3 regions of the Desulfovibrio piger genome follow, and region 1 is predicted to be linked to each of the others. Evidence: predicted binding sites of a transcription regulator. Region 1 holds the regulator's gene; each other region holds the start of a gene.

Region 1 (9,517 bases):
TTGATGCCTTCACAGGCACCGGTGAACCCCAGCTTTTCTTCCGTGGTGGCCTTGATGTTGACCGCATCCGGGCCCAGGCCCAGCAGGCGGGCCACGTTCTTGCGGATCTCTTCACGGTGGGGCGCCAGCCTGGGGGTCTGGGCCACGACGGTCAGGTCCACATGGCAGAGGGTCAGGCCGGCATCCCGGAAGCGTTCCAGCACGTCGTCCAGAAGGACGGCAGAGGAAATATTGTCGAAACGGGCGTCGGCATCAGGGAAAAGACGGCCGATGTCGCCCAGGGCCGCGCAGCCCAGCAGGGCGTCCATCAGGGCATGGAGCAGGACGTCGCCGTCGGAATGGGCGATGACCTCGGGAGCATTGGGGATGATGATGCCGCCCAGCTTCATGGGGCGGCCGCTGCCGTAGCGGTGGACGTCGTAGCCCATGCCCACGCGCGGCACCGGCATGACGGGGGAGCGTTCTTCCAGCAAGGCAAGGTCCTCGGGATGGGTGATCTTGATATTGGCGGCTTCGCCCGGCACTACCAGCACGGGGTGCCCGTGGGCTTCCATAAGGGCGGCATCGTCCGTGGCCGCGCGTCCGGCGGCGCTTTCGTGGCGGGCGGCAGCGTGGGCGGCCAGCAGGGGGGGCAGGGCAAAGCCCTGGGGGGTCTGCACGGCGCGCAGCCGGGCACGGGGCGGTGTGTCCGTCACAAGATCGTCGCAGACGACCTTTATGGTATCCGTGACGGCAAGGCCCGGGATGACGGCCACAGCCCCCGCGGCAAGCGCATCGCAGACACGGTGGACCAGGGCCGCGCCCATGAAGGGGCGCGCGCTGTCATGCACCAGCACGTGCGCGGCTTCCCGGGGCAGGGCGGCCAGGCCGTGGCGCACGGAGTCCTGACGTTCCGCGCCGCCGGCCACGGCCAGCCAGGGGATGCCGGGGTCCTCGTCGCGGGCCAGCTGTTCCAGGCGTCGCTGTTCTTCTTCCAGGCAGTCCTGGGGGAAGACAAAAACAAGGCCCGCCACGGCCCCGGAACGGGACAGCGTGCGGGCTGAGTGCCAGTAAAGGGGAAGCCCTTTCCAGAGCAGGAACTGTTTGGAACGGCCGCCTGTGGCGGCGGACAGGCGTTTGCCCTGTCCTGCGGCCAGAACGAGGGCCCAGGGACGGACGGGAATTCGTGTCATGCTGCACTCGCAAAAAAAACAGGCAGGAGTCGGACGATAAGCCGGGTTCTGTTCGCACCGGGGGTGCGCGATCGCCATTCCTCTAGAAGAGCAGTTGCCTGCCCTCTCAAGCAGCCTACCCGGAAGGTATGGCCGGGCCAGCCTCCTTCCCTATTTGGCCTTGCTCCAGACGGGGTATGCCGAGCATGCCGTGTCACCACGGCATCTGGTGGTCTCTTACTCCACCGTTTCACCCTTACCCGGCCGGTACGGGACCGGCCGGGCGGTTTGCTTTCTGTGGCGCTGTCCGAAGGTCGCCCTTCCTGGACGTTATCCAGCGTCCTGCCCTGTGGAGCCCGGACTTTCCTCTCCGGGCCGATGCCCGCAGCGGCGATCTGTCCGGCTCCTGCCTGTTGATTTTTAGTCCACCAGAGTCTTGGGTTTGGCCGGAGCGGCCTGCAGTTCCATATCCGGGAAGTGCTCGTTCCAGAAGATCAGGCGCTGGCAGTTGGGGCAGCTCAGGATCTGCTGGCCGCGCTGCAGTTCGATGAAGGACTGCGGCGGGATGGCGATGTGGCAGCCGGAGCAGATGCCTTCGCGCACACCGACGATGACGGGATGCTCAAGACGCTTGCGGATGAATTCGTAACGCACGAAGACGGGCTGGGGGATGACGCCGGCGGCGTGCTGGCGTTTTTCTTCCAGTTCGGCCAGCTTGGCCTGGGCCATCTGGATCTTTTCTTCCAGGCCGTCGCGGCGCACTTCCAGTTCGGCCTGGAGGGCACCGTGGGTCAGATCGAGCTCGGCCAGGGCTTCGTTCTGGCGCTGCACCTCTTCCATGAGGGTCATCTTTTCTTCCTCACGGGAGCGGTTGATCTTTTCCATGCTGTCCATTTCGCGCATCATGGCATGGTATTCGCGCGTGTTTTCCACCTGCATGAGCTTGTTCTTGCTCTTCCTGATGCGGGCGGAATCATCGTCGATCTCCATGGCGAGGCGCTTCTGCTGTTCCTGCAGGTGGGTCAGTTTTTCCACGATGCGTTCGCGCTGGGCGTTGCTGGCATCGAATTTGGCCTGCAGCTCGTCCAGCTGGCGGGGAGCGGATTCCAGTTCCTGACGCACGGCAAAGATGGCGTCATCCACTTTCTGCAGCTCGACAAGCTGGCGGATCTGGTCAAGGTAGACAGCGGTGCTCATGGGTTTCCTCCTAGAGAACGCGGGGACGGACAGGCTGAAAAGGGGAGGCCGAGGGCACGAAGACGACTTCGAGCGCCGGGCAGGCGTGCTGCAGATGGATGGCGGCACGCCGCATCATTTCTTCTTCCAGGCTGTGATGGCCCACGTCGAAAAGACAAAGTTGGGTATCCAGCGCCGTATGGTATTTGACGTCGCCGGTGATGAAAATGTCGGCACCCGCGGCACGGGCTTCCTCCAGCAGGGAGGAACCCGAGCCGGTGCAGTAGGCCACGCGCCGGATACGGCCCGGGCAGGGGCCGCTGACGGTGGCGGTGCCCAGGTCGATGTGCGCGGCCAGCATGCCGGCCAGCTGTTGCAGGTCCACGGATTCGGCCAGATCGCCGGCCAGGCCGAAACCGTGCGGCAGATCCCCGGTTCCCGGGCCGGTGGGTTCCAGGACGGCCAGGTTGTCCAGGTGCAGTTCACGGGCCAGCCAGGACACCGGGCCGTCGCTGTTGACATCCAGCGAGGTGTGCGCGGCATAGAGCGGCACGTCGTTGCCCAGCAGCAGGCGCAGGACATCGTGATAATGGTCGATGCGGTTGGGCAGCGAAGGTTTGAGCGCCAGCGGATGATGGCTGAGGATGCACTGCGCACCGAGCTCGAGCGCGGCCGCGATGGAGGCCGGGCTCGGGTCGAGGCAGACAGCCAGACGCGTGGCGTCGGTCCTGTGGGCGGCCACCTGCAGGCCCGAAGCGTCCCAGGACGCGGCGCCCTGCAGGGGGGCCATCTGTTCGATGGTGGAAATGATCTCTGCTATATGCATCTCTCTCCCTCACAGTAAAAAAGCACTTCCCTGAAACCAGAAAAGTGCTTTCAAAAGCAAAGGGCGGCAGGCTCGCTGCAAATGATCGACACCTGTGTCTGCGACCACTGGGGCCGTAACCGGCAAAACGGTTCAGCGAATCTATCCGGCCCTGAGGCCGCTGTCAAGCGGGAAGTCCCCTTCCTTATATATTAAAGGGCACGCAGGTAGCGCACGGCGTTGGAGAACAGCTGGGTGGCCGGGGGCACATCAATGGAGCCGCGGGTCCAGGTGGGGTAGTTGGTCACATGGTGGAAGGCCTCGGGATGGGGCATGAGGCCCAGCACGCGCCCGCTGGGATCCGTCAGGCCGGCGATGGCCAGGCTGGAGCCGTTGGGGTTGAGCGGGTATTCCATGGTGGCCTTGCCGGTCTCGGGATCGGCATACTGCAGGGCGATGAGGTTTTCATCGGCCAGGCGCTGCAGGGTGGCGTCGTCACGGGCGATGAGCTTGCCCTCGCCGTGACGCACGGGCATGGCCATCATGGGCAGGTCCCTAGTGAAGACACAGGGGCTCTTGGGGTTGGGCAGCAGATGCACCCAGCGGTCTTCGTAACGGGCGGAGTCGTTGTGGCTCAGGGAGACCTGGCGTTCGAAGCGGTTGTTGTCCAGGGCGGGCAGCACGCCCAGCTTGACCAGCAGCTGGAAGCCGTTGCAGATGCCCAGGATCAGTTTGCCGTCGTTGATGAATTCGGTCAGGGACTGGAGCAGGGGGGTGCCCGTGCTGTCCTTGAGATAGCGCCAGCGCATGCTGGCGGCCTGGGCGGCGCCCAGGTCGTCACCATCCAGGAACCCGCCGGGGAACACAAGGAAGTGGTAATCGCTCAGGCGGACTTTGGCGGCCACGATATCGGAAAAATGCACGACATCGGCGCGGTCAGCACCCGCGAGACGGGCAGCGTGGGCTGTTTCGAGATGGGAATTGGTGCCATAGCCGGTGATGACGAGAGTATTGACTGTGCCCATGCGGCAGGAGCCTCCTTGCAAGCGGTAGCCACAAAGGGCCACTATGGAAATGGAAAAAGAGACTACCTGCAAAGTTTATAATAGTCAATGCTGGTAAAATGATCCAGATTGGTGTAAAACCTCCCGATTGCGCGAGGGCGGCTCGTCCGCGTGCAGCACATGCGGTCCGGACCACGGTCCGCTGTATGTCATCAAAAGGTAGGAGTTCATGAAAACCAAGTTCATTTTTGTTACGGGCGGTGTGTTGTCTTCCCTGGGCAAGGGCCTTGCCGCGGCTTCGCTGGGCGCCCTGCTGCAGACCCGGGGACTTTCCGTCACCATCCAAAAGCTGGATCCGTATATCAATGTTGACCCCGGCACCATGAATCCCTTCCAGCACGGCGAAGTGTTCGTGACCGATGACGGGGCCGAGACCGACCTGGACCTGGGCCACTACGAACGTTACCTCAACGTGCCCATGTCGCGCAAGAACAACACCACTTCCGGCGCCATCTACAACCACGTGATCGCCAAGGAACGCCGGGGCGACTACCTGGGCGGCACCGTGCAGGTGATCCCCCACATCACCGACGAGATCAAGCATACCGTGCTTTCCCTGGCCGAAGGTGACAATGCCCCTGACGTGGCCATCATCGAGATCGGCGGCACCGTGGGCGACATCGAGGGCCTGCCTTTCCTGGAGGCCATCCGCCAGCTCAAGTCCGAGCTGGGCCGTGACAACTGCCTGAACATCCACCTGACGCTGGTGCCCTACCTCAAGGCCGCCGGTGAGCACAAGACCAAGCCCACCCAGCACAGCGTCAAGGAGCTGCTTTCCATCGGCATCCAGCCCGACATCATCCTCTGCCGCTGCGAGCACAGCATCCCCGAGGAGATGCGCCGCAAGATCGCCCTGTTCTGCAACGTGGACCAGGATGCCGTCTTCTCCTCCGTGGATGTGGGCAACATCTATGAAGTGCCCCTGCGTTTCTATGAGGAGGGCTTTGACCAGAAAGTGGCCATCATGCTGCGACTGCCCGCGCGTAACGCCCATCTGGAAGACTGGAAGAAGCTGGTCTACGACTGCGCCAATCCCCAGGGCAGCGTGACCATCGCCATCGTGGGCAAGTATGTGGACCTGAAGGAAGCCTACAAGAGCCTGCACGAAGCCCTGATCCACGGCGGTGTGGCCAACCGCGTTTCCGTGAACCTGCGTTACGTCAATTCCGAGAACGTGGACGACAGCAACGTGGCCGCCACCTTTGCCGGCTGCGACGGCATCCTGGTGCCCGGCGGCTTCGGCTATCGCGGCGTGGAGGGCAAGATCGCCGCCATCCGCTATGCCCGCGAAAACCGCATCCCCTTCTTCGGCATCTGTCTGGGCATGCAGTGCGCTGTCATCGAGTTCGCCCGCCATGTGGCCGGCCTGGAAGACGCCAATTCCGAAGAGTTCGATCCCCTGAGCGCCCACAAGGTCATCTACCTGATGACCGAATGGTTCGACTTCCGCACCAAGAACCTGGAAAAGCGCGATGCCGAGAGCGACAAGGGCGGCACCATGCGTCTGGGCGCCTACCCCTGCAAGATCATCCCCGGTACCCGCGCCTTTGAGGCCTACGGCAAGGAGCTGGTGGAGGAACGCCACCGCCACCGCTACGAATTCAACAACGCTTTCAAGGATCTGCTGGAAGAGAAGGGCATGGTCTTCAGCGGTACCGCTCCCGACGGCTCCCTGATGGAGATCGTGGAGCTGCCCGACCATCCCTGGTTCCTGGGCTGCCAGTTCCACCCCGAATTCAAGTCCCGCCCCATGGCGGCGCATCCCCTGTTCCGTGAATTCATCAAGGCCGCCAAGGACAACCACAGGAAATAGGGCTTTTGTGCACGAAAAGCCGTTCAGGACGCTCCGCCGGCGCGGGGCGTCCTTTTTTTATGCAATGACTTGAAATATTCCCTTTTTTATGCTCGCAAGCCCGCCTCCCTTGCCTATTGGTGCAGCATGTGGCATGGTATTTGAAAAGTAGAAAATTTTTACTGACAGGATAGCACCCCATGGCATTGGAACTTCGTCAACAACTCAAATTGTCGCAGCAGCTGGTCATGACCCCCCAGCTGCAGCAGGCCATCAAGCTGTTGCAGCTTTCTCGTGTCGAACTTCTGGAGACCGTCCAGCAGGAATTGCTGGAGAATCCTTTCCTGGAAGAGGCCCCGGCCAATGAGCCCGTAGCCCAGCAGGACCAGGAAGAGCCCCGGCATGAGAAGCCCCAGGACGAAGTCTATGACGCGGATCTGTCCCGCAATGCCGACTGGGAGGAATATCTTGGCGAGTTCGCCAGCACGCCGCGTACCTCGCAGGGCCGGGAGCTGGAGATCGCGGAAGAGATCTCCCCCCTGGAGGCCCGCTATTCGGCCAAGCCCACGCTGGAAGGGCATCTGCTCTGGCAGCTGCACCTTTCGACCCTGACGGACGAACAGAAGGCGATCGGCGAGATCATCATCGGCAACCTGGGTTCTTCGGGCTATCTGCGCGCCAGCGTGGAGGAGATCGCCGAGATGGCGTCCACCACGCCGGAGGCCGTGCAGACGGTGCTGGAGCGCGTGCAGCTCTTCGATCCGGTGGGCGTGGCGGCCCGGGATGCCCGCGAATGCCTGCTGGTGCAGCTGAAGAACCTGCGCTATGACCGTGACCCCATCCTGATGGAACTGGTGCAGTCGCATCTGGAAGACCTGGAGGCCCACCGCTACAAGCCCCTGCTGCGCAAGTTCAAGCTGGACATGGAAGGCCTGCGCGAATACCTGGACATCATCCAGTCCCTGGAGCCCCTGCCCGGTGCCAGCTTCGACAGCAGCGAGCCCACCTATGTGAGCCCCGACGTCTTCGTGTACAGTGTCGGCGACGAATTCGTCATCCTGCTCAACGAGGAGGGCCTGCCGCATCTGCAGCTCTCCAGCATGTTGCGTGATGGCGTTCCCTCCTGTAATGAAAAAGAGAAGGACTACGTTTCGGAAAAAATACGTTCGGCCTCCTGGCTCATCCGCAGTCTGTACCAGCGGCAGCGGACGCTGTATAAAGTGGTGGAAAGCATCGTCAAGCACCAGCAGCCCTTTTTCCGCGACGGCGTCACCAAGCTCGCGCCGCTCATCCTCAAGGATATCGCCGACGATATCGGGATGCACGAGTCCACGGTCAGCCGCATCACCACCAACAAATATGTGGCGACGCCGCACGGCATCTTCGAGCTCAAATTTTTCTTCAACAGCGGGCTTGAACTGGACGATGGAAGTCAGGTAGGCTCTGAAAGTGTCAAGGCCCTGATCAAAAAGTTCATCGCTGCTGAAGATCCCAAATCGCCCCTGAGCGATGAGCGGCTCGGCGAGCTGCTCAAGGAACAGTTGAAGGTCAACATCGCACGGCGCACGGTGGCCAAGTACCGCACGGCGCTGAACATCCCCTCATCCTCAAAGCGCAAGGAACATTTCTGATTCCTGCACCACGGGAGGTTCTATGAACATTGCTTTCACTTTCAAGAACTTCGAGGCCTCCGATCATCTGAAGAAGTATGCCCGTCGCCGCATGGAAAAGATGGGGCGCTTTTTTGGCAAGGCTTCCGGACTGGAAGTCGGTGTTGTGCTTACTGTGGACAAGTTCCGGCATCGCTGTGAAGTGACCATCGCCGGCGAGGGGCTGCACCTGAGCGCTTCCGAACAGTCTTCCGACATGTATGCCGCCATCGACCTTGTGGTGGACAAGGTCGAGGCCCAGATCAAGAAGCACGTCTCGCGCGTCAAGGAACAGCGCCGTCAGGCCCGCAACGCCAATGTGGACGTGTTCACCTACAACCTGGAAGCCGATCCCGATGAAGAGCCCGCCGTGGTGGGCACCGAGCGCTTTGCGCCCAAGCCCCTGCATCTGGACGAAGCCCTGATGCAGCTGGAATCCATCGGCAGTGACTTCCTGGTCTTCATCAATGCCGAGACCGACCGCGTCAATGTGGTGTACCGCCGCCGCATCGGCGGCTATGCCGTCATCGACCCTGTCCTGTAAAGACTTCGGGGCCCCCGCAAGGGGGCCCCTTCGAGAGTGCCATGAGCCAGACATCATCCGATGAAGCGGCCACGCCTGTCCAGGTCTGCATCGTCACCGGCCTTTCAGGGGCCGGTAAGAGTACGGCGTTGCAGGTCTTTGAGGACTTGCGCTATTTTACCGTGGACGGACTGCCTGCCGGGCTGGCCGCCGAGATGGCGGACATGATGCGGCGCGAATCCATGGAGCGTTTCCGGGGCATGGCCCTGGGCATGGACATGCGGCAGCAGGATTTTCTGGAAGAGCTCAACGTGGCCCTTGCCCGGCTTGCGGAACACGGTGTCCGGCCCATGCTGCTCTTTCTGGAGGCCGGACCGCAGGAGCTCATGCGGCGTTACGCCACGACCCGCCGGCCGCACCCGCTGGAACGCGAGGGCATGGGGCTTGAGGATGCCCTGCGCGAGGAGCGCGCGCGGCTGGCCCCTGTGCGCGAGATGGCGGATCTGGTCATAGATACCAGCCGTTTTTCCATCCATGACCTGCGCCGTGCCATCCAGAAGCGCTGGAGCAGGACGCCGGGCAGGCTGCGGGCCATCCGTGTCAACGTCATCTCGTTCGGCTTCAAGTATGGTGTCCCGCGCGAGGCGGATTTCGTCTTTGACCTGCGCTTCCTGCCCAACCCCTATTTTGTAGAGAAATTGCGTCCTCTCAGCGGCAAGGACAAGGCGGTCCGTGACTATGTCTTTGCCACCGAGGCAGCGCAGGAATTCGAGAAAAAGCTTTTCGACCTGGTGCGCTTCATGCTGCCGCAGATGGAAGCGGAAGGCCGCTACCGGGTGGCCATAGCCGTGGGCTGCACCGGTGGCCGCCACCGCTCCGTGGCCACGGCCGAGGCCCTGTTCCAGATGCTGCGCCAGGCGGATTATCCGGCCAGTCTTGAGCACAGGCACCTTGAACTTGGCTAGGAAAGCTGGCACTCTTGGCATTACATGCTGCATTTTGCAGAAATTTCAGTTCCAGCGCGAGGTATGTCATGTCGGAACAGCAATCTTCCACCCAGGTCGGCATCATCGTCGTTGCCCATGCCGACTATGGTTCTGCCATGCTGCGCACGGCGGAGTTCATCCTTGGTACCCTGAGCGACTGCACCTCCATCAGCGTGGACATCGCCCAGGAAGTGCCCGAGACCGTGCGCCGTCTGGATGATGCCGCCCAGCGGCTGGACAAGGGCGCCGGGGTCATCATCCTCACCGACATGTTCGGCGGCACCCCCACCAACCTGGCCCTCTCCCTGCTGGGGAGCCATCATGTGGAAGTCGTCACCGGCGTCAACCTGCCCATGCTGCTCAAGGTCTTC
Region 2 (9,517 bases), 480 kb from region 1:
TGGAACAGGCCCTTTCCGAACGGCGCGGCGGCCCGGTGCGGCTGGTGGCGCCGCAGAACCCGGCCGACAACCGTCTGGTGGACGTGGCCCAGTCCAATGCCCGCGAAGAGGCACGGCGGCGCGAAAAACTGGAGGAAACGCCCCTGCTGGAGCGGCTGGCGCGGGCCCTGCACCTGCCGGGCGCGCCCCGGCGCATCGAATGCGTGGACGTGTCCCATACCGGCGGCCGCCAGACCCGCGTGGGCATGGTGGTCTATGAGGAGGGGCGCCCCAGCCCCGACCAGTACCGGGCCTATGCCATGCCCGACGGCGGTGACGATTACGGCACGCTTTATGACTGGGTGGCCCGGCGTCTGGAAAGCGGCCCGCCCTGGCCCGACCTGATGCTCATCGACGGGGGCCGCGGCCAGCTGGCCGTGGTGGAACGCGCCCTGAACGACGCGGGCAAGCCGGACTTCTTCCCGCTGGCGGCCATCGCCAAGGCCCGGGACGAGGCTGGCCATGCCGACCGGCGCGCGGGCAACGTGGCCGACCGCATCTTCCTGCCCGGCCGCAGCAATCCCCTGCCCCTGCGCGAAGGCTGCGCGGAGCTGCTCTTTTTGCAGAACGTGCGTGACGCCACCCACCGCTTCGCCATCGGCCGCCACCGCAAGGCGCGCGGACGGGCAGCCCTTTCCGGCGAGCTCATGCGCCTGCCCGGCATCGGCCCGGCCACGGCGCGCCTGCTCTGGGAGACCTTCGGCAGCCTGGAGGCCATGCGGGCCGCCGGCGTGGACGATCTGCGCCGCCTGCCCGGCATCGGGGCTGCCAGGGCCGCCCTGCTGCACGAAAAGCTGAAAGGGCTGGAGTCCTCCTGAGCCCCCTCTGACAACGGCGCGCCAGCCCCCTGCCGGTCCTCCGGCCTTCCGGGGGACCCGCCGTCACCACCTGCCTGCCAGCAATCACGAACGACGCGACACAACGGTACGGCGTCCGGCAGTCCCCTGCCGGACGCCGTACGCGCCATGCGGACAGGCCATGCCCCTGCGCGGGACGCGGGGCCTGTCCCGCCTTGCCGCCCTGCCCCGCATCAGGCCGGATCCTCCGCACCGGGCCGCATCTCGTGGCATTTGCGCCAGAGCGTGGACTTGGAGATGCCGAGCATCCGCGCGGCCTTGTCCTTGTTGTGTCCGGCCAGCTCCAGCACCCGCGCGATATGCTGCTGCTCCACCAGCCGCAGTTCCGTGGGCATGGCCTTCTCCTCCTGGCGGCACGGTCTGGCCTGCTGTTCGGGGACCCTGAAGGCAAAGTCCGGTGACATGCCCAGCTTGGAGATGACCACGAGCCGCTCGATAACGTTGCGCAGCTGCCGCACATTGCCGGGATAGTCGTGGTCCCGCAGCCGGCGGATCAAGGCGGGCGTCAGCCGGAAATTGTGCTGGTGCATCCTGTTGAACTCCGCGACGAACTTCATGGCGATGGGGGCGATGTCCTCCGGGCGCTCGCGCAGCGGCGGGATCACGAATTCGAACACGCTGAGCCGGTAATACAGGTCCTTGCGGAAGGCCCCCTGCTCCATGAGCTGCCGCAGGCGGCCGTTGGTGGCGCAGATGACCCGCACGTCCACACTCACCGATTCCTCGGACCCGATGGGGATGAAGGTCCTGTCCTCCAGAAATTTCAGGATCTTGGTCTGCGCCGACCGGGAAAGCTCGTTGACCTCGTCCAGGAAGATGGTCCCCCCGTGAGCGAGCTCGAAATAGCCTTTCTTGCCCTTTTTGTTGGCACCGGTGAACGCACCGCCGTAGTAGCCGAAGAGCTCGCTTTCGATGAGCGTCTCCGGGATGGTGGCGCAGTTGAAGCTGATGAAGGGCTTGTCCCGGCGCGGGCTGGCGTCATGGATGGCCGCCGCAAGGACGCTCTTGCCCGTGCCGGTGTCCCCGTAGATGATGAGCGTGGAATTGCTCGCCGCCACACCTTTCATGTAGGCGATGGTCTCCTGCAGGCGCGGCGACCTGGTGACGAAACCGTCGAACGTGAAGGTGTTCAGCCGTGCGACGGCGGGCGCCCGGTTGTCTTCGGACACATAGCAGCACGAGGCCACGTTCTTTTCCGTATTCCCCACATAATTGATGATGTAATGGAGATTGCCGGAAGCCGTACGTATTGTCCCGTAAGAATTCATCCCTTTCTTCACAAGACGGGCATTGGCGATGATCTTCTTTTTTGATGCGCTGTCTATCCTGATGGTATCGGATACGATATTGTTGTTAAAATCGAAGACGATGGAATTCACTTTATATATCTCTTCCGGCGCTTTCTGGACGATCTCCTTGGTATCGAATATCTCCATCAGTTTTATGGCATCGGAAAAGACCGACTCCACGGTCGAGAATTCCGTGAGCAGCGGGATGCCTATGGCGCCGAAACGGGCGGCATGGGCCGTGGCCCGCGGCGTGCCGGCGATGATCCTGAAGCCGTCGTCCGTGATGGTCTTGCAGATGTTCTCCACCTCGGAAGCGCTCGTTATCCTGTAGAATTTGATGAACACGTCCTTGCTGATGATGCCGCTGATGAACTTTGAGGTGTTCATGCTCGCACCAAAGCCCACGACAGCGATCCTGTTCCCGTATTCCAGGGCTTTTGTCAGCATGGAGAGCCGGTCGCAATCGGTGATGGGAATCTCAAGGATGTAGGAATCCCGCAGATTGAGCTGGTTCTTGATCATGGTCGCCGTCTCGCCACGGCTTATGATGATCTTGCAGCCCTCGTCGATCAGCTTTTGCGTCAGCGGGATGGCCTCGTCACAGAGGGCATTGTAGATGTCAAAGTCCATAGCATGCAGAGCCTTCATCCGCTCGAACATGGCGCCCAGCTCGGGATAGGGAGCGATCACAGCGACGGGTTTCATGATGCCTCCGGGGACAGGTTTTCCGGGTTCATAATGAACAGAATGGTTTTAAAATGAAATATCCTGGGGGTATTTTTTTATAAAAAAAATTTTTTATCAATAATATAATATGGTTATGTGATGGCACACACTTTGCTAAAAGGGCAGCAAATACCCGACGCCAAGGAGGCCCACATGAACCATGCACTTGTAGTCAACAGCAACGACAATGTTGCCAATGCCCTTGATGACATACCGGCCGGCGAACAGTTCGCTTTTTCGGTAGGGACGGACGCCTGTACCCTCACGGCCGCCGATAACGTGAAGTTCGGCTTCAAGGTCGCCATCAGAAAGATCCGGAAAGGGGAACAGATCATCAAATACGGCTGCGTCATCGGTGTCGCCTCACAGGATATCGAACCGGGACAGTGCGTCCACATCCACAATGTCGAAGGTACCCGCGGCCGCGGCGACAAGAAGGGGGAATAGCATGAAATTCTGGGGATTCGTACGCGAAAACGGCAAGGTGGGCATCCGCAACCATGTCCTTGTGGTGGGCATCACCCGCAACGTCGCGACGCTGGCCTACATGATCGCCGGCTCCGTGCGCGGCACGCGCCTGTATGCGGGCCCCAACGAGAACGGCCGCAGCCGTGACGACCGTGAGACCATGGCCCGGGTCATCACCGGCCTGGCCAAAAACCCCAATGTGGGCGGGGTGCTCCTGGTGGGCAACAAGCCTGACGGCGGCTATGCCGAATTCACTTACGAAAATATCGTGGAAAACATCATGGCTTCCGGCAAGCCTGTGGAGACCCTCTTCATCAGCCGTGACGGCGGCCATGCCGCCTGCATCGGCCTCGGCATCCAGAAAGCCCGCCGCCTGGCCGAACTGTGCAGCGCCCAGCGCCGTGAGGAAGTTGACTGGGGCAAACTGTGCCTTGCGGTCAAATGCGGCTATTCCGACGCCACGTCGGGCATGGCAGGGAACCCGGTCGTCGGCTATGTCTTCGACCGCCTGTGCGATGCCGGCGGTACGGCCATTTTCTCGGAAACGACCGAGGTCATCGGCGCCGAAGACATCGTCGCCCGCCGCTTTGCCGATGCCGGCCAGCGCGCGACCTTCCTTGCCTGCGTGCGCAAGGTGGAGGAAGAGGCCAGGGCCACCGGCCAGGACATCCGCAGCATCAACCCCATCCCCGCCAATATCGAAGCCGGTCTGACCACCCTGGAGGAAAAATCCCTTGGTGCCATCGCCAAGGCCGGCAGCAAGCCCATCATGCAGTGCGTGCGCTACGGCGAGAGCCCCTCTGCCGCAGGCCTGAACTACATGGACTCCTGGATGTCCTCGTCCGCCCTGTTCGCGGGCTTCTCCTCCGCGGGGGCCGTGCTCAACATCTTCCAGTTCGGCGGCGGCGCCATGCCCGACCAGTGCATGATGCCGGTGGCCGATACCGGCGTGGTGGCCCCCATCCTTTTCGCCACGGGCAATCCCCGCGCCTATGAACGCGGCAGGCTGGAGATCGATTTCAACTCCGGCGTCGTCATCTCGGAAAAGGCCGGCATCGAGGAGACCGGGGAAAAGCTCATCCGCCACATCTGCGACATCGCCTCCGGCAGGATGACCAAGGTCGAGACCCTCAATGTGCGCGAGCCGGTGGAGCTCTATCTGCAGGGACCCTGCCTGTAGCCGGACTCCCCGGCCGCACCGGACATCCCCGGCTCCTCCTCTCTCCCTTGCCGTGCGGATGGCCGCTGCAGCCAACAGGCAAGGGACCGGCACCGTGCCGGTCCCTTGCCCCCGGCCCGCCGCGCCGGAACGCCCCCCGTCAAGGAAAAACTGATGCACACGGCTGACTCTTCCCGCGCCCTGCTGATCCTCGTGCTGATCTGCACCGCCTATCTCCTCATCCCCTTCCACAGGATGACGCCCTCCATCATGTCCGCCGCCATCATGTCCGAAACGGGCATGGGGCCGGTCATGATCGGTTTCCTGTCCTCCATCCTCTTCCTGACGTTCGGCATCATGCAGATGGTGTGCGGCCTTCTGGTCGACAGCTACGGCCCGCGCAGGATCCTGCCCTGCTTCCTGCTGGCGGCCGCGGCGGGCACCGCCCTGTTCGCCCTTTCCACCTCCGCCCCCGGCCTGCTGCTGGGCCGGGCCGCCATCGGCTTCGGGACGTCCGTCATCTTCATCGCCGGCCTCAAGCTCTTCAATGCCTGGTTCCCGCCCACGATCTATGCGCGCCTGAACGGCCTGCTGCTGGGCATGGGGGGGCTGGGACTGGTCATCGGCTCCGGCGGCATGGGCTACCTGTGCGACAGCCTGGGCTGGCGGACCAGCCACCTGGTCGTGGCGTCCATCACCCTCTGCTTTGCCCTGGCCCTGGGCGTGACCGTCCGGGACACGCCCGCACACGCCAGCCGCCCCGGCCCTGCCGGCAGGGCCGGAGCCGTCCCCCCGGCCGTGCTGGGGCACATCCTGCGCAACCGGCAGTTCCTGTTCATCGCCGGCTGGTTCTGCTGCCAGTTCAGCCTGCACAATGCCTTCGGCGGCCTGTGGGGCGGCCAGTACCTGCGGGCTGTCCACCATCTGGATACGGTCACTACGGGCAACGTGCTGAACATGCTGGGCATGGGCACCCTTCTGGGGGCCCTGGCCAATGCCTGGCTGTGCGACCGGGTGTTCCGCACGCCGCGCACCATGATGCCCATAGCCGCGGCGATGTATGTCCTGCTTTTTGCCGTCCTGATCTTCCGGGGCGCCGGTTTTTCCATCCCCGTCCTGTGCGTCTGGTTCTTCCTGCTCGCCTTTTTCGGGATGGGCTCGCTGTCCGCCGGCTTCGCCTGCATGCCGGGCATCTTCGGCAGCGCGCTGCTGGGCACCGCCAGCGGCCTGCTCAACACCCTGCCCTCCCTGCTCGTCCTGCTCCTGCAGCCCCTGACGGGCCTGATCCTGGCACGCTGCGGAGACGCCGGGGGCAGCTTCGGCCCCCAGGACTATGCCGTGGCCCTGTCGCTCTACCTTGGCCTTTCGGTGGTCTCGCTGCTGTGCGCGCTTGCCGCCTGGGGCCGCCCCGGGCGGCGGGGATCCTAAAATGGAACCTTTCTATCCAAAATGAAATACGCAAAAAATTTTAAAAGTATATAAATAGTATTTTATTTTAATATGTTATATTAAAAAACAAAGCTGGCCCGATATTTGCTTTTCAAACTGTAAATCCATCAAGGAGGCAATGATATGAAGAAAAATCTTTTCTGCATCCTGGTCGCGGCGCTCATGCTGTGGGGGCTCCCGGCACATGCCGGCGGCACCTGGCCGGAAAAAAGCATTCAGGTCATCGTCCCCTGGGCTCCCGGCGGCGGCAGCGACCTTTCCGCCCGCATCGTCATGGACAAGGTGGCGAACATCCTCGGGCAGCCTGTGGTCATCACCAACATCTCCGGTGCCGCCGGCCTGAACGGGGCCCTGCGCGTCAACCGTGCGGCACCTGACGGCTATACCGTCCTCTGGGAACACCCCGCCAACCTGGCCATCGCCCCCGTCATCGGCAGGGCCAAATATACCTGGAAAGACTTCGAGATGGCCTGCTCCATCGGCACCAGCGACATCGCCGTCTTCGTCAAGAAGGACGCCAAGTGGAACTCCATGAAGGAAGTCATCGACGACATCAAGGCCCACCCCGGGCAGATCAAGTGGAGCCTGGCCGTCAACTCCGCCTCCCACTTCACCTTCCTGGCCATCAGCGAATCCATGGGAGGGCTGAAGATCATGCAGATCCCCGGTGCCGGCGACAAGACCCGCATCATCAACGTCATGGGCGGCGTGTGTGACATCACCACGGCCGGCTATGCCGCTGTCGCTCCCTATGTGGAATCCGGCGACGTGAAGATCCTGGCCATGGCCTCGCCCCAGCGCAGCGTGCTGGCCCCCCAGTATCCGACCCTGATGGAACAGGGCATCAACGCCGAGAGCGTCTTCCTCTATTCCGCCGAATTCCCCAAGGGGACCCCCCAGGCCATCATTGCCAAGTTCCAGGCCGCCGTCGAGAAGGCCCTGCAGGATCCTGAAGTCATCGAGCTGCTGAAGAAGCAGGGCATCGTGGCCCAGTACAAGGACAGCGCCGCCACCACCGCCGTGTGGGAAAAGGAATCCGCCCTCTACCTCCGCCTTGCCAAGGCCAACAGGATGATCCGCTGACCGCCGGGCCGGGGGCCTGCGGGGCTCCCGGCCGCTCCCCCCTGCGCGCTGCAGGGCCGTATCCAACGTTCAAGGCCAGGAGGCCGTTATGCATATCGTCAACAAAAGGGATTTCTTAGCCTCCATCGTCCTGCTGCTTGCCATGCTGGGATTCTATGTGGAATCCACCCGCATCGAGACCCAGGGCGGTGTCGATCTGGGGCCCCTGTTCTTCCCGCATCTGATGGTCATCGTCATCGCGATCCTGTCCGTGGTGCTGCTGTTCAAGAGCATCTCCTTCTCCCCCGCGGGCAAGGACCAGAAGGCCGCGCCGGAAAAGATATTCTGCACCACAAAAGACCAGACCATCTTCATCGCCCTTTTCTTCATTTATCTCATGGCGCTTCCGTATGCCGGCTATCTTCCCGCAACGCTCATCTATCTCATCGTGAATATGATCTATCTCGGGAAGAAGGGAAGTACCAAGTGGTATGTCATCTATGTTTGTTCCACGATCGGCATGACAGCGATCATCTACTACATCTTTGCCAAGGTCATGCTTCTGTTCCTTCCCTAATCCCTTGCACAGGACGGCACGGGGCATGCCCCTGCTGTCATTGCCTGGCTGCAAACATCATGATCCCGAATTCCGCTGCTGCATGACGAGTCCGGGACAAGGAGCTGCTATGCTTTCACAATTAGGCGCAATCATAGGCAACTTTGATTTGTTTACCATCATGCTGATGGTTTGCGGGGTTTTCGGCGGCCTGATCATCGGCGCTCTTCCCGGACTGACGTCCACCATGGCCGTGGCCCTGCTGGTGCCCATCACCTACGGCATGGACGTGAACCACGGCCTGATCCTGCTGGTGTCCGTCTATATCGGCGGCATCGCCGGCGGCCTGGTCTCGGCCTCGCTGCTGAACATCCCCGGCACGCCCGCCAGCGTGGCCACCACCTTCGACGCCTACCCCATGGCCAAGAAAGGTCTGGCCGGCAAGGCCCTGTCCTACGGCGTCTTTTCGGCCTTCCTGGGCGGCATCTTTTCCTTCTTCTGCCTGGTGCTCCTGGCGCCCCCGCTGAGCACCTTTGCCCTGGACTTCGGCCCCTGTGAATATTTCTCGCTCGTCCTGTTCACCCTGAGCTGCATCGTCTCCATTTCCCACAAGTCGCTGATCAAGGGTTTCATCTCCGCCGCGCTGGGCCTGCTGCTTTCCTGCGTGGGCCTGAGCGAGACCGACGGCATGCCGCGCTTCGACTTCGGCATCGCCGACCTCCAGTCCGGCTTCAGCGTCATGCCGGTGCTCATCGGCATGTTCGCCGTCTCGCAGATCCTGATCGAGGTCCGCAGCATCCGCGAGCCGTACACCATCATGAACGCCACCTTCACGCAGCGTGAATTCTGGCGCGTGGCCCTGGACGTGTTCCGGCACTGGAAGAACGTCATCCGCTCCGCCCTGATCGGTACGGGCATCGGCATCCTGCCCGGCGTGGGCCCCGGCCTGTCCAACATCGTGGCCTACTCCCAGGCCAAGGCCGCCTCCAAGGAACCCGAGACCTTCGGTACCGGCAACCCCAACGGCATCATCGCCTCGGAAGTGGCCAGCTGCGCTTCCACCGGCGGCGCCATGATCCCGCTGCTGACGCTGGGCATCCCCGGCGACGCCACCACCATGATGATGCTCGGCGCCTTCATGCTGCAGGGCCTGCAGCCCGGCCCCCTGCTGATGCGCGACAATCCCGAGCTGATCATGATCATCTACCTGGCCTTCTTCATCAGCGTCATCCTCATGCTGCTGATGCTCATCTACGGCATCCGCCTCATGGTGAAGGCCCTGAGCCTGCCGCGCGAGATCCTCTTCCCCATCATCGTGATGCTCTGCGTCATCGGCTGCTACGCCCTCAACAGCAGCATGTTCGACGTCTGGGTCTTCTTCGGCATGGGCATCCTGGGCACGGTCATGGCGGCGCTCAACTTCCCGCTCCTGCCGCTGGTGCTGGGCCTCATGCTGGGCCGCATGGCGGAAAGCCAGCTGCGCATCAGCATCACGCTGGGCCACGGGACGCCCGCGGCCTTCCTGGACAGCCCCATCGCCCTGTTCTTTATCGCCATCTCCATCCTGTCCGTTGCCTATTCGCTCTACAACATGCGCAAGAAGGCCGCGAAGTAACAGGCAAGGGCCTGTTTTCGAAACGATTTTGAACCGTACACGCGCCCTCCGGTCACGGTACGCATAAAGGAGAACATCATGAAGATCGTCAGCGTCGACGTCATGCAGGTGCCCAGCGGCAACGCCGGGGCATCCCGCGGCGACTGGTCCCCCGTCATCGTACGCATCAACACCGATGAAGGCATCAGCGGTTTCGGCGAAGTCGGCCTTGCCTACGGCAAGGGCTGGCGCGCCGGCCTGGGCATGGTGCAGGACTTCGCCGAGGTCATCATCGGCGAAGATCCCATGAACATCGAG
Region 3 (9,517 bases), 1.4 Mb from region 1:
CGTGGTGGAAGAGCATTTCGGCCTTTCCGCAGGCAAGCTCATCACCCTGCTCTATTTCTTCGCCATCTATCCCATCCTGCTCATCTATGCCGTGGGCATCACCAACACGGTGGAATCCTTCATCGTCAACCAGCTGCAGCTGGCCGCGCCGCCGCGCCTGCTGCTTTCCGGCGTGCTGGTGGCGGCCCTGATGGCCGTCATCCTGCTGGGCGAGAGCTTCATGCTCAAATTCAACGAGTGGCTGGTCTACCCCCTGTGCGCCATCCTCTTCTGTCTGTCGCTCTACCTCGTCCCGCACTGGAACACCTCCGCCCTGGGGCAGATGCCTGACGCCGGCAGCTTCCTGGGCACCCTCTGGCTCACCCTGCCGGTGCTGGTCTTCGCCTTCAACCATTCGCCCGCCATCTCCTCCTTTGCCCTGGCCCAGCGCCGCCACTACGGCGACACGGCCGAACAGAAGGCCGCCCGGACCCTGCGCGGCACGGCCTGTATCCTGGTGCTCTTCGTCATGGCCTTCGTCTTCAGCTGCGTGCTCAGCCTCAGCCCCGCCCAGCTGATGGAAGCCAAGGCCCAGAACATCCCCGTGCTCTCCTATCTGGCCAACCAGTTCGACAATCCCGTCATTTCCTGGTTCGGTCCGCTCATCGCCTTCCTGGCCATCGGCAGCTCGTTCTTCGGCCACTACCTGGGCGCCCGCGAAGGCCTGCACGGCATCCTGGTCCAGATGTCCTCCACCCCCGAAACCACGGCCACCTCGCGCCGCGTGCGCACCGGCATCGCCCTGTTCTTCTTCGTGACCCTCTGGCTGGCCGGCTGGCTCAACCCCGGCATCCTGGACATCATCGAGTCCCTCAGCGGCCCGGTCATCGCCGTGATCCTGTTCATCATGCCCATGTACGCCGTGCACAAGGTCCCGGCCATGCGCCGCTACCGCGGCCAGTGGAGCAATGCCTTCGTGCTGGCCGCCGGCTGCGTGGCCATCTCTTCCCTGCTCTACAAGCTGTTCTGATCCCGGGCGCCGCATCCGCCCGACGGCAAAGGCGTCCGCCGCCCCGTGCGGTGGACGCCTTTTTTGTGTCCGCGGGCCGGGCCGATGCCGTGGCGCACAGGATGGCGGAGCCTGCGGGAGGAACGATGACGGCATGCACCGCGCCCGCCGGAGGGCATGGCGTCCGGGGAGGAAGCGGCCGCTGTCCGAAAACGGCAGGTGCGAAGACCGCCCCGCCCGCCGGCCCGGACGGACTGCCGCGCCGCTGAAGACCGGGGGCGCCCGGGGAGGAAGGGCCCTCCCCCGTCCCGGCGTCCGGCAGCGCAGGCCGCAGGCCCCGGGCACAGGCGGGCCCCTGTCCCCCGGGGGCACACCCTGCCGCCGGACGGACAGGAAGGCGGACCGGCCGGAGCAGCGGCCGGAAAAAGACGACCGGCTGCCCAGGGGGAGGGGCAGCCGGCCAAAGAGGGAGGATGTTCTGATGGTTAGAGGTTATGGTGAAGGAGGAGGATGCTCTTGTGAGCCCCGGCAGGACCAAGGGGGATCGCCCTGCCGGATATGGTGTCCGCCAGAGGCGGGGAGGGGCTATCTCGGGGTGTACACCTGCCTTTTTCGGAAAGGCCCGGCCGGAGCCAGGGGAGATCCCCGGCCGGGGTAGACGTTCCAGAGGACTGCATTTCTTGCGGAGCGCGGGCTCCGGTTAAAGGTGCCTGTCAAAGGAGGTTGCTGTTCTCGGGAGCCTGGCCGGAGGGAGGAGGATCTTCCGGCCAGATATTTCTTGCTGCCGTTGGCAGGTATCAGCGCTTAGTAGTGGCCGCGATAGGGGCCGTCGTAGCAGCCGGCGCCACCGCGGGGGCCGTCAAAGGCGGGGCCGCGATCGCCACGGGGACCACGGGGGCCACGGGGGCCGTCCTTGAAGCCTTCCGGCACGCCCACTTCGGCAGCCAGCTTGTCGCCCAGGGCGTCATGCAGGTCGGCCATCTCGTTGCGCAGGCGGGTCATTTCGGTAGCGGCCTCGCGCACGGCCTTCACATCGGGGTTGGTGGCGTTTTCCAAAGCCCGCAGTTCCTGGCGCTTGACATAGATGCTGTCGCGCAGCTGTTCCATGCGGGGAGCGAACTCTTCCATGATCTTGTCGAACTTGGCGCGCTGCGCGTCCGACATGGCCCGGTAACCCCAGCCGCGGGCGTGACCGTGATGTCCCCAGCCGCCTTCCCAGCAGCCACCGTCGCCGTAACCGTAACAGGGACCGTAACCGTTGCCCTGACCGCGATGGTGGGGACCGGCGAAAGCGTCGGAGGTCATGGTTCCGCCGATGAGGGCAGCAGCCAGCAGGGCAGGGATCATCACACGGGAAGTCTTCATATATGTGCTCCTTTGTCTCTTTGCAGAGTGGATTGTCTTTGGGCTTTGGGTCTTGCCCTTTGTGCTCTGTTTTATAGCAACCCCCGTGCCAAATATAATTTTTTAATATAAATCAATATGTTGAATACACAACCCGGCAAACATGCCGTTTCCGGCGGGCGGGCGGGGGCCCCGGATGTCCAGTTTTTATGCAGCCGGCGGGCGGATCTGGCTAAAAATTATACAGCAGACAAATTTTCATACACCCCGGCACAGGGCCCCGACGCCGGAGCCCGGGCACAAAAAAAGCCCCGTCCGGGCGGGGCATGGATAGTCGGCGAAGGTCGGCGGGCGTTACGGGCAGGGTTCGAGGCTTTCCTGCAGGGAATAGGCATGGATCACGTCCTGCCGGATCATGCTGTTGCAGCCCCGGCTCTTGCCGGCACGGCGAAAGCTCACGCCCACCTCGTCCAGCAGGCGGCCCTCCAGCTGCGCCAGCTGCAGGCGCAGGCGGTCGCGCAGGTCCTGCAGTTCCCAGCCCAGGCGGGAAAGCGTCTCGGCGGACGAATCCTCCGCATAATCGAAATGGGCCAGCTCTTCCCGCTTCTGGCGTATGCGCCAGCGGGTATCCTCGATGCCGGGGCGGGCTTCTTCAAGGATGGCACGGGCCTTGACCTGCTGTTCCTCGGGCAGGCTCTGGAGCCACTGGTCGACATTGCGATAGCCGCGCGGCCCGTGACCGCCGCCATGATGTCCCCCGGCAGCCGCCAGGAGCGGCAGCAGCAGGAGCGATGTCATCACCAGACCACTGACAACTATATTCTTCCACATAGGCAAACCTTGTTCTGTTGGGCCATGCTTCTGGCATATCAAGCCTGTGTCCGCGGCGCAAGGAAAGGCCGCGCACGGGCCGTGGCATTTTTTTCGTCTTTTCCTGTTCCTGCAAAAAACATGCAAGCCAAATATCCGACGGCAAGGTGACAGGGGCCCCAACCATGCTTATAGTGCAGGCATGAACTTTTTCCGCCGCTGCCTTTCCGCCGCTGCCGCCCTGCTGGACCCCCGCCGCCACAGGCTGGCCCGCGCCGCCCGCCGGCCCCGCCAGACGCCGGGGCCTTCCGCGTCCGGTCAGGACAGCGGCGGCATGGTGGCCAATGACCAGGCCGTGCGCGAGAACGACTGCTCGCAGGCCCGTTCGCAGCTGGCCCAGCAGCAGAACACCCCGCTGGGACTGCTGCTGGGCGGGACGGCCTTCGTCCTCATCCTGCTGGTCACCCTGCTGGCCCTGGCCTCCATCGAACGCAACGAGCGCGCCATGTCGCGCCTGCTGGCCGAAAAGGGCAGCTCCCTGATCATGGCTTTCGAGAGCATGCTGCGCACCAGCATGCGCGGCGAGGCCCGGGTGCGCCTGCAGATCCTGCTCAAGGAGATGGCCAGCACCTCGGACGTGCAGTTCATCGCCGTCACCATGCCCGACGGCACCATCCTGGCCCACAGCAACGGCAACCGCCTGGGCGAGATACTGCGCATCAACGGCGAAGAGGCTGACGAGAAGACCATGAAGATGCTGGCCCCCGGCAGCCGGACCCGCTCCGCCGTCCTCAATATGGAAGGGCAGCGCGTGTTCGTGGTCTACCGCTATTTCATGCAGCCCCCGCAGGGGCAGCAGCTGCCGCCGGGCCTGCCGCAACCCGTCATCTTCCTGGGCCTCGACCTCTCGCCCTTCGAGATCACCCGCAGCCAGGACAGGGACCACGTCTTCATGCTGGCCGGGGTGGCCATGCTGGTGGGCCTGGCCTGCCTGCTGGCCCTGTACTATGCCCAGCGCGCCCGCGAGTCCCGCCGCCGCCAGCGCCGGGCCGAAGGCGAGATACGCCGCCTGGAAGAAGAGATCCGCCGCAAGGAAAAGCTGGCCGCCGTGGGCACGCTGGCCGCCGGGGTGGCCCACGAGATCCGCAACCCGCTCAGTTCCATCAAGGGCTACGCCACCTATTTCGGCATGCGTTTCCCCGAAGGCAGCGAGGACCGCAAGGCCGCGGGCGTCATGGTGCGCGAGGTGGAGCGCCTCAACCGCGTCATCAGCGAGCTCATCGGGCTCTCGCGCCCCAGTGACGTGCGTCCCGTGGCCGCGCCGCTGGAAGACAGCGTGGCCCATGTGCTGCGCCTCATCGCCCAGGATGCCGAAAAACGCGGCGTCCGGCTGGTGAACAGCCTCCCGGCCGATCTGCCCCCGGCCCGCATGGACCCCGACAGGCTGGGGCAGGCCCTGCTCAACATCTGCCTCAACGCCCTGGACGCCATGCCCGGCGGCGGCACCCTGACCCTGGACTGCACGGTGGAGAAACAGCATCTCGTCCTTTCGGTCACGGATACCGGGCAGGGCATCGCGCCCGGGAACCTCAGCCACATCTTCGACCCCTATTTCACCACCAAGGGGCACGGCACGGGCCTGGGGCTGGCCACGGTCCACAAGATCGTGGAGGCGCTCGGGGGCGAAGTCTATGTGCAGTCCCGTCAGGCCACGGCGGACACGCCCGGCCGGACCACGTTTTTCATACGCCTGCCGCAGGCCGGCAAGGCGGCGGGCCATCCGGCGGACGGCCCGGACAGGCAGGCCGGGGGGCCTGCCGCCAACAGGCAGAAGGGGGAGGACCAGGGTGAACACCAGCATTCTCGTGGTTGACGATGACGATGCCCACCGCGGCATGTTGCGCATGATGCTCCAGGCCTGGGGCTACAGCGTGGACGAGGCGGCCGACGGCGACCTGGCCGTGGAGGCCGTGCGCGCCAAACCCTACGACGTGGTGCTGACCGACGTGCGCATGGGGCGCATGGACGGCATCCACGCCCTGCGCGGCATCCTGGACTACAATCCGGCCCTGCCCGTGGTGCTGATGACGGCCTATTCCTCCGTGGAGACCGCCGTGGAGGCCCTGCGCCTGGGCGCCTACGATTATCTGACCAAGCCGCTGGACTTCGACGCCCTGCGCGAGACCCTGCAGCGGGCCGTGGACCACTCCCGCATGAGCGTGGAGAACCGCGAGCTGCGCCGCCAGCTCAGCGAGGCCGCCGCCGGGCCCGAGATCCTGGGCCGCAGCCCCGCCATCAGCGCCATGCGCGAGATCATCGCCACCGTGGCGCCCACCGAGGCCACGGTGCTCATCACCGGGGAATCCGGCACCGGCAAGGAACTGGTGGCCCGCGCCGTCCACGGTGCCAGCGCCCGTGCGGGCAAGCCCCTGGTCACGGTCAACTGCGCCGCCCTGGCCGAGAACCTGCTGGAATCCGAACTGTTCGGCCATGAGCGCGGGGCCTTCACCGGCGCCGACCGCCGCCGCGAGGGCCGCTTCCTGCAGGCCGACGGCGGCACCCTCTTCCTGGACGAGATAGGCGAGATGCCCCTTTCCCTCCAGGCCAAGCTGCTGCGCGCCCTGCAGCAGGGCGAGGTGCAGCGCGTTGGCTCGGACTCGCCCATCACGGTGGACGTGCGCGTCATCGCCGCCACCAACCGCAACCTGCAGGAAGAAGTGGAGCAGAAACGTTTCCGCGAAGACCTGTTCTTCCGCCTCAACGTCATCAGCATCGAGGTGCCCCCCCTGCGCGAACGCAGCGAGGACATCCCCCTGCTGGCGGCCCACTTCCTGGAAAAATTCGCGGCCCGCAACCGCAAGAACGTCAAGGGCTTTGCCCCGCAGGCCCTGGACATGCTGCGCCGCTACGCCTGGCCCGGCAACGTGCGCGAGCTCCAGAACGCCGTGGAGCGCGCCGTGATCCTCTGCACCGGCGACCTCATCACCGGCCCGGAACTGCCCGCCAGCGTCACCGGTGCCGCCGAGCAGGCCGCCCCGGCAACGGAGACCGCCGAGGCCTCCCTGGCGGGCCTGTCCCTGGAAGCCCTGGAACGCCGCGCCATCGAGGACACCCTGCGCCAGACCGAGGACAACAAGAGCGAGGCCGCCCGCCGCCTGGGCATCACCCGCGCCACCCTGCACAACAAATTGCGCAAGTACGGGCTGGAATAAGAGCGGACAGGGATTTTCCGGGGGAAGGGAACCCCCTTGGCTCGCGCGCAAGGGGGTTCCCTTCCCCCCGGCCCCCCATCCCTCCCCCAACGCGCTTTGCCCAGGAGGATGGCCAGGCCCGGAAACGCCACGGCCTTGCCTGGATGGCCGTCCCCCGAAAAAAACACCGCCTGCCGGCGGCTGGGCAAGGACGGAAAGGGGCGGACGATGGCGCGCGCCGGACAGTTTTCACACAAATCAGCAACGGAGGGGGCGCCGCGCTCCATCCATAAGGAAACACACATGGCACAGGACAGCCCAAACAAAAGCACCCCCGCAGCGGACCTGCCCGATGCGCGGCAGCTGGAACGCATCACGGACTTTTTCCACGAGGCGGGCCATCTGCGCCACACGCCGCGCAGCGGCTATGCCTTTCTGGGCTCCGGCAGCGAGAACGTGGCCGAGCATTCCTACCGTACCAGCGTCATCGGCTACACCCTGGCCAAACTGGCGGGAGCCGACGCCGCCCGCGTGACCTTCCTCTGCCTTTTCCATGACCTGCATGAAGCCCGTACCGGCGACTTCAACTATGTGAACCACCGCTACGACACCTGCCGCGACCGCGAGGCCCTGCAGGATGCCGTGGACGGCACCGGACTGGAACAGGACATCCTCGACGGCTGGGACGAATGGCAGGAACGCCGGAGCCTGGAGGCCAGGCTGGCCCATGATGCCGACCAGCTGGACCTGATCTGCAACCTCAAGGCCGAGCTGGACAAGGGCAACAAATTTGCCGCCGACTGGCTGGAAAGCGCGGTCAAACGCCTGCGCAGCCCGCAGGCCCAGGCCCTGTGCGAGGTCATCCTGCGCACGGACCACAACCGCTGGTGGTACGGCCGCGTGGACAAAACATGGTGGATCGACCGCAAGTAGGATGCCCGCCCGGCCCTCTCCGGGGACATCCCTCTCGCCACAACGCAGCAGCCCGGCCTCGACGGAGGCCGGGCTGTTTCATTACTGATTTCAACGAAGTATAAAAAATAAAATTATAAAGCCAAGATGCATCTTATTACTGCCCTTGCCTGTACGGACAAGATATCACATAGTCATTTCAGGTGAGGGATATCCGCGTCCAGGAGGAGAACTCATGAGAAAGCTACTATGTGTGATGATTCTATTCATGATTACAGGATGTGCGAGTACTGACCTTACAGGCTATGTCGATCCTGCTTATCAGCACCATAACCTTGGGAAAACGATCGTCTGCATCAAGGGAGCTGATATGGGAGAAATTTTTGAAGCAGAAGAAAAAATTTCCCTGATGCTTGCCGACTACAATATCAAATCGCTCAAATATTCTAAAATTATCTTGCCTACAAGAGAAAATCGTGCAGCAGAAGGGACCCTACTGCGTTCTTCTGGGGCAGATAGCCTACTTTTAGTTGCCGTAGCAAAAGGATCTGTCGAGGATTATGTTCCACCAACTTATACATATGGAAAATACGGGACAACCGTTTCTGGCGGCTATTACACAACAGATTTGATTATGTCAACAAAAGTAACTGTATTTGATATGCATACTGGCAATCAAATTTATACAGCCGATGGCAAAAGTGATGGAGGATTATCCTATATCTCACTGCTCCTGAATGCCGCAAAAACAGCACTCAAAGACATGGAAGAAAAAGGCTTGATACACAAGCTACCTGCCCCACGAGAGAATATCTCGGATGCAAACTTGTAGCGCTGCCACCTAAGTCCTCATTAGGTCAAAAGCTGTCTCTTGGAGGCTGCCAGTATCAATCCTTGTTCCGAGAGACCGACGGTTGTGCGACGTTAATCGCCCGCATACAATCCTGTCACAGACCTGAGTAAAGCGCGTTGGGGGGAGGAAGGGGGACGGGGGAAGGAGGGACCCTTGCGCGCTGGCCAAGGGTCCCTCCTTCCCCCGTTTCGTTCTTCTTCCCGCTCAAAAATCACCTGCCCCTGGGCGGTTCGCGGCGAGGACAGAAGTCCGCCATCTCGCATTCCGCGCAGCGGGGGCCGCGGGCGTGGCAGACATCGCGGCCGAACCAGACCATGCGGTGGTTGACGTCGCCCCATTCGGCACGGGGGAAAAGACGCATCAGATCCTGTTCGATGTCCACGGGATCGGTATGGGCGGTGAGGCCCAGACGGTAGCTGATGCGCTTGACGTGGGTGTCCACGGCCAGGCCCTCGTTGATGCCGAAGGCGCCGAACAGCACCACATTGGCCGTTTTGCGGGCCACGCCGGGCAGGGTGATGAGCTCGTCCAGCCGGGGCGGCACCTGGCCGCCATAGACGGACACCACACGCTGCGCCGCGCCCAGCAGGTTGCGGGCCTTGCTGTGATAGAAGCCCGTGGAGCGGATGACGCTTTCCAGCTCCTCCTGCGTGGCCAGGGCCAGCTCGGCCGGGCCGGGCCAGCGCCGGAACAGCTCCGGGGTCACGGTATTGACGCGGGCGTCGGTACACTGGGCGGCCAGCACCGTGGCCACCAGGAGTTCCCAGGCGTTGCCGGCCTCAAGGTGGGTCGCGGGACGGGGGTAGCGGGCCTGAAGGGCCGCCAGGACTTTTTCGGCGCGGGCCAGGGCACCGCGCGGCAGGGATTTTTTTGCGCTCATGAGCCTGCTATGCCACAGGAAGGCAGGGGGGGCAAGGCAGGCCATGCTTGGTTTTTGCGGCCCGCTGGTGTATCTTCTGTCCGTTTTTCCCACTTCCCCAACAGGAGGACGCCATGAGCCTGCTTGCCTGTGTGACCGTGCCCGACGGAGCGACCGCCCGAACCCTGGCCCATCTGATGGTGGAACGACGGCTGGCCGCCGGAGTGAACATCCTGCCCGGAGTCCTTTCCGTCTACCGCTGGGACGGCAAGGTCCGCGAGAGCCGCGAATGCCTGCTGCTGGCCCAGGTCAGCCGGGCGGCGTGGGAAGATTTCCGTGCCGCCGTGGAGGCGGCCCATCCCTACGAAGTGCCCTGTATCGTGGGCATGCCGCTGGAAAAGGGCAACGCGCCCTTCCTGGCGTGGATCGCCCAAAACAGCTCGCCCGCAGGGCAGCCCAACGAATAAAAGGAACGAAGATGGCCATTTATGTTTCCGGTTCCCTGGCTTTTGACCGCATCATGACCTTTGGCGGCAACCTGCAGGACCATGTGCTCATGG

Evidence for each region. The regulator sigma-54, encoded in region 1, starts transcription at its own class of promoters, with help from an activator protein. The targets are predictions, from matches to a motif close to CTGGCACGGNNNNTGCTT.
Region 2: a site for sigma-54 is predicted at 3,011-3,028, ahead of DESPIGER_RS11640 (UxaA family hydrolase). Genes of this name have one in related genera too.
Region 3: a site for sigma-54 is predicted at 3,234-3,251, ahead of DESPIGER_RS07975 (periplasmic heavy metal sensor). Genes of this name have one in related genera too.

The regions. Positions count from the first base shown of each region.
Region 1 covers NZ_LT630450.1:280,327-289,843, forward strand. The annotation lists gene ispD (2-C-methyl-D-erythritol 4-phosphate cytidylyltransferase) at 1-1,172, opposite strand, end outside; RNA gene rnpB (RNase P RNA component class A) at 1,194-1,558, opposite strand; gene DESPIGER_RS01470 (zinc ribbon domain-containing protein) at 1,572-2,348, opposite strand; gene DESPIGER_RS01475 (Nif3-like dinuclear metal center hexameric protein) at 2,359-3,153, opposite strand; gene DESPIGER_RS01480 (phosphoribosylformylglycinamidine synthase subunit PurQ) at 3,345-4,157, opposite strand; gene DESPIGER_RS01485 (CTP synthase) at 4,366-6,009, shown strand; gene rpoN (RNA polymerase factor sigma-54) at 6,189-7,619, shown strand; gene hpf (ribosome hibernation-promoting factor, HPF/YfiA family) at 7,642-8,181, shown strand; gene rapZ (RNase adapter RapZ) at 8,223-9,125, shown strand; gene DESPIGER_RS01505 (PTS sugar transporter subunit IIA) at 9,194-9,517, shown strand, end outside.
Region 2 covers NZ_LT630450.1:2,610,603-2,620,119, reverse strand. The annotation lists gene uvrC (excinuclease ABC subunit UvrC) at 1-857, shown strand, start outside; gene DESPIGER_RS11645 (sigma 54-interacting transcriptional regulator) at 1,070-2,890, opposite strand; gene DESPIGER_RS11640 (UxaA family hydrolase) at 3,065-3,358, shown strand; gene DESPIGER_RS11635 (UxaA family hydrolase) at 3,360-4,559, shown strand; gene DESPIGER_RS11630 (MFS transporter) at 4,713-5,966, shown strand; gene DESPIGER_RS11625 (tripartite tricarboxylate transporter substrate binding protein) at 6,111-7,070, shown strand; gene DESPIGER_RS11620 (tripartite tricarboxylate transporter TctB family protein) at 7,159-7,626, shown strand; gene DESPIGER_RS11615 (tripartite tricarboxylate transporter permease) at 7,787-9,220, shown strand; gene DESPIGER_RS11610 (mandelate racemase/muconate lactonizing enzyme family protein) at 9,299-9,517, shown strand, end outside.
Region 3 covers NZ_LT630450.1:1,737,051-1,746,567, forward strand. The annotation lists gene DESPIGER_RS07965 (aromatic amino acid transport family protein) at 1-1,009, shown strand, start outside; gene DESPIGER_RS07970 (Spy/CpxP family protein refolding chaperone) at 1,793-2,353, opposite strand; gene DESPIGER_RS07975 (periplasmic heavy metal sensor) at 2,687-3,163, opposite strand; gene zraS (two-component system sensor histidine kinase ZraS) at 3,345-5,015, shown strand; gene DESPIGER_RS07985 (sigma-54-dependent transcriptional regulator) at 4,990-6,354, shown strand; gene DESPIGER_RS07990 (HD domain-containing protein) at 6,637-7,266, shown strand; gene DESPIGER_RS12925 (hypothetical protein) at 7,481-8,077, shown strand; gene nth (endonuclease III) at 8,310-8,978, opposite strand; gene cutA (divalent-cation tolerance protein CutA) at 9,092-9,424, shown strand; gene DESPIGER_RS08005 (carbohydrate kinase family protein) at 9,436-9,517, shown strand, end outside.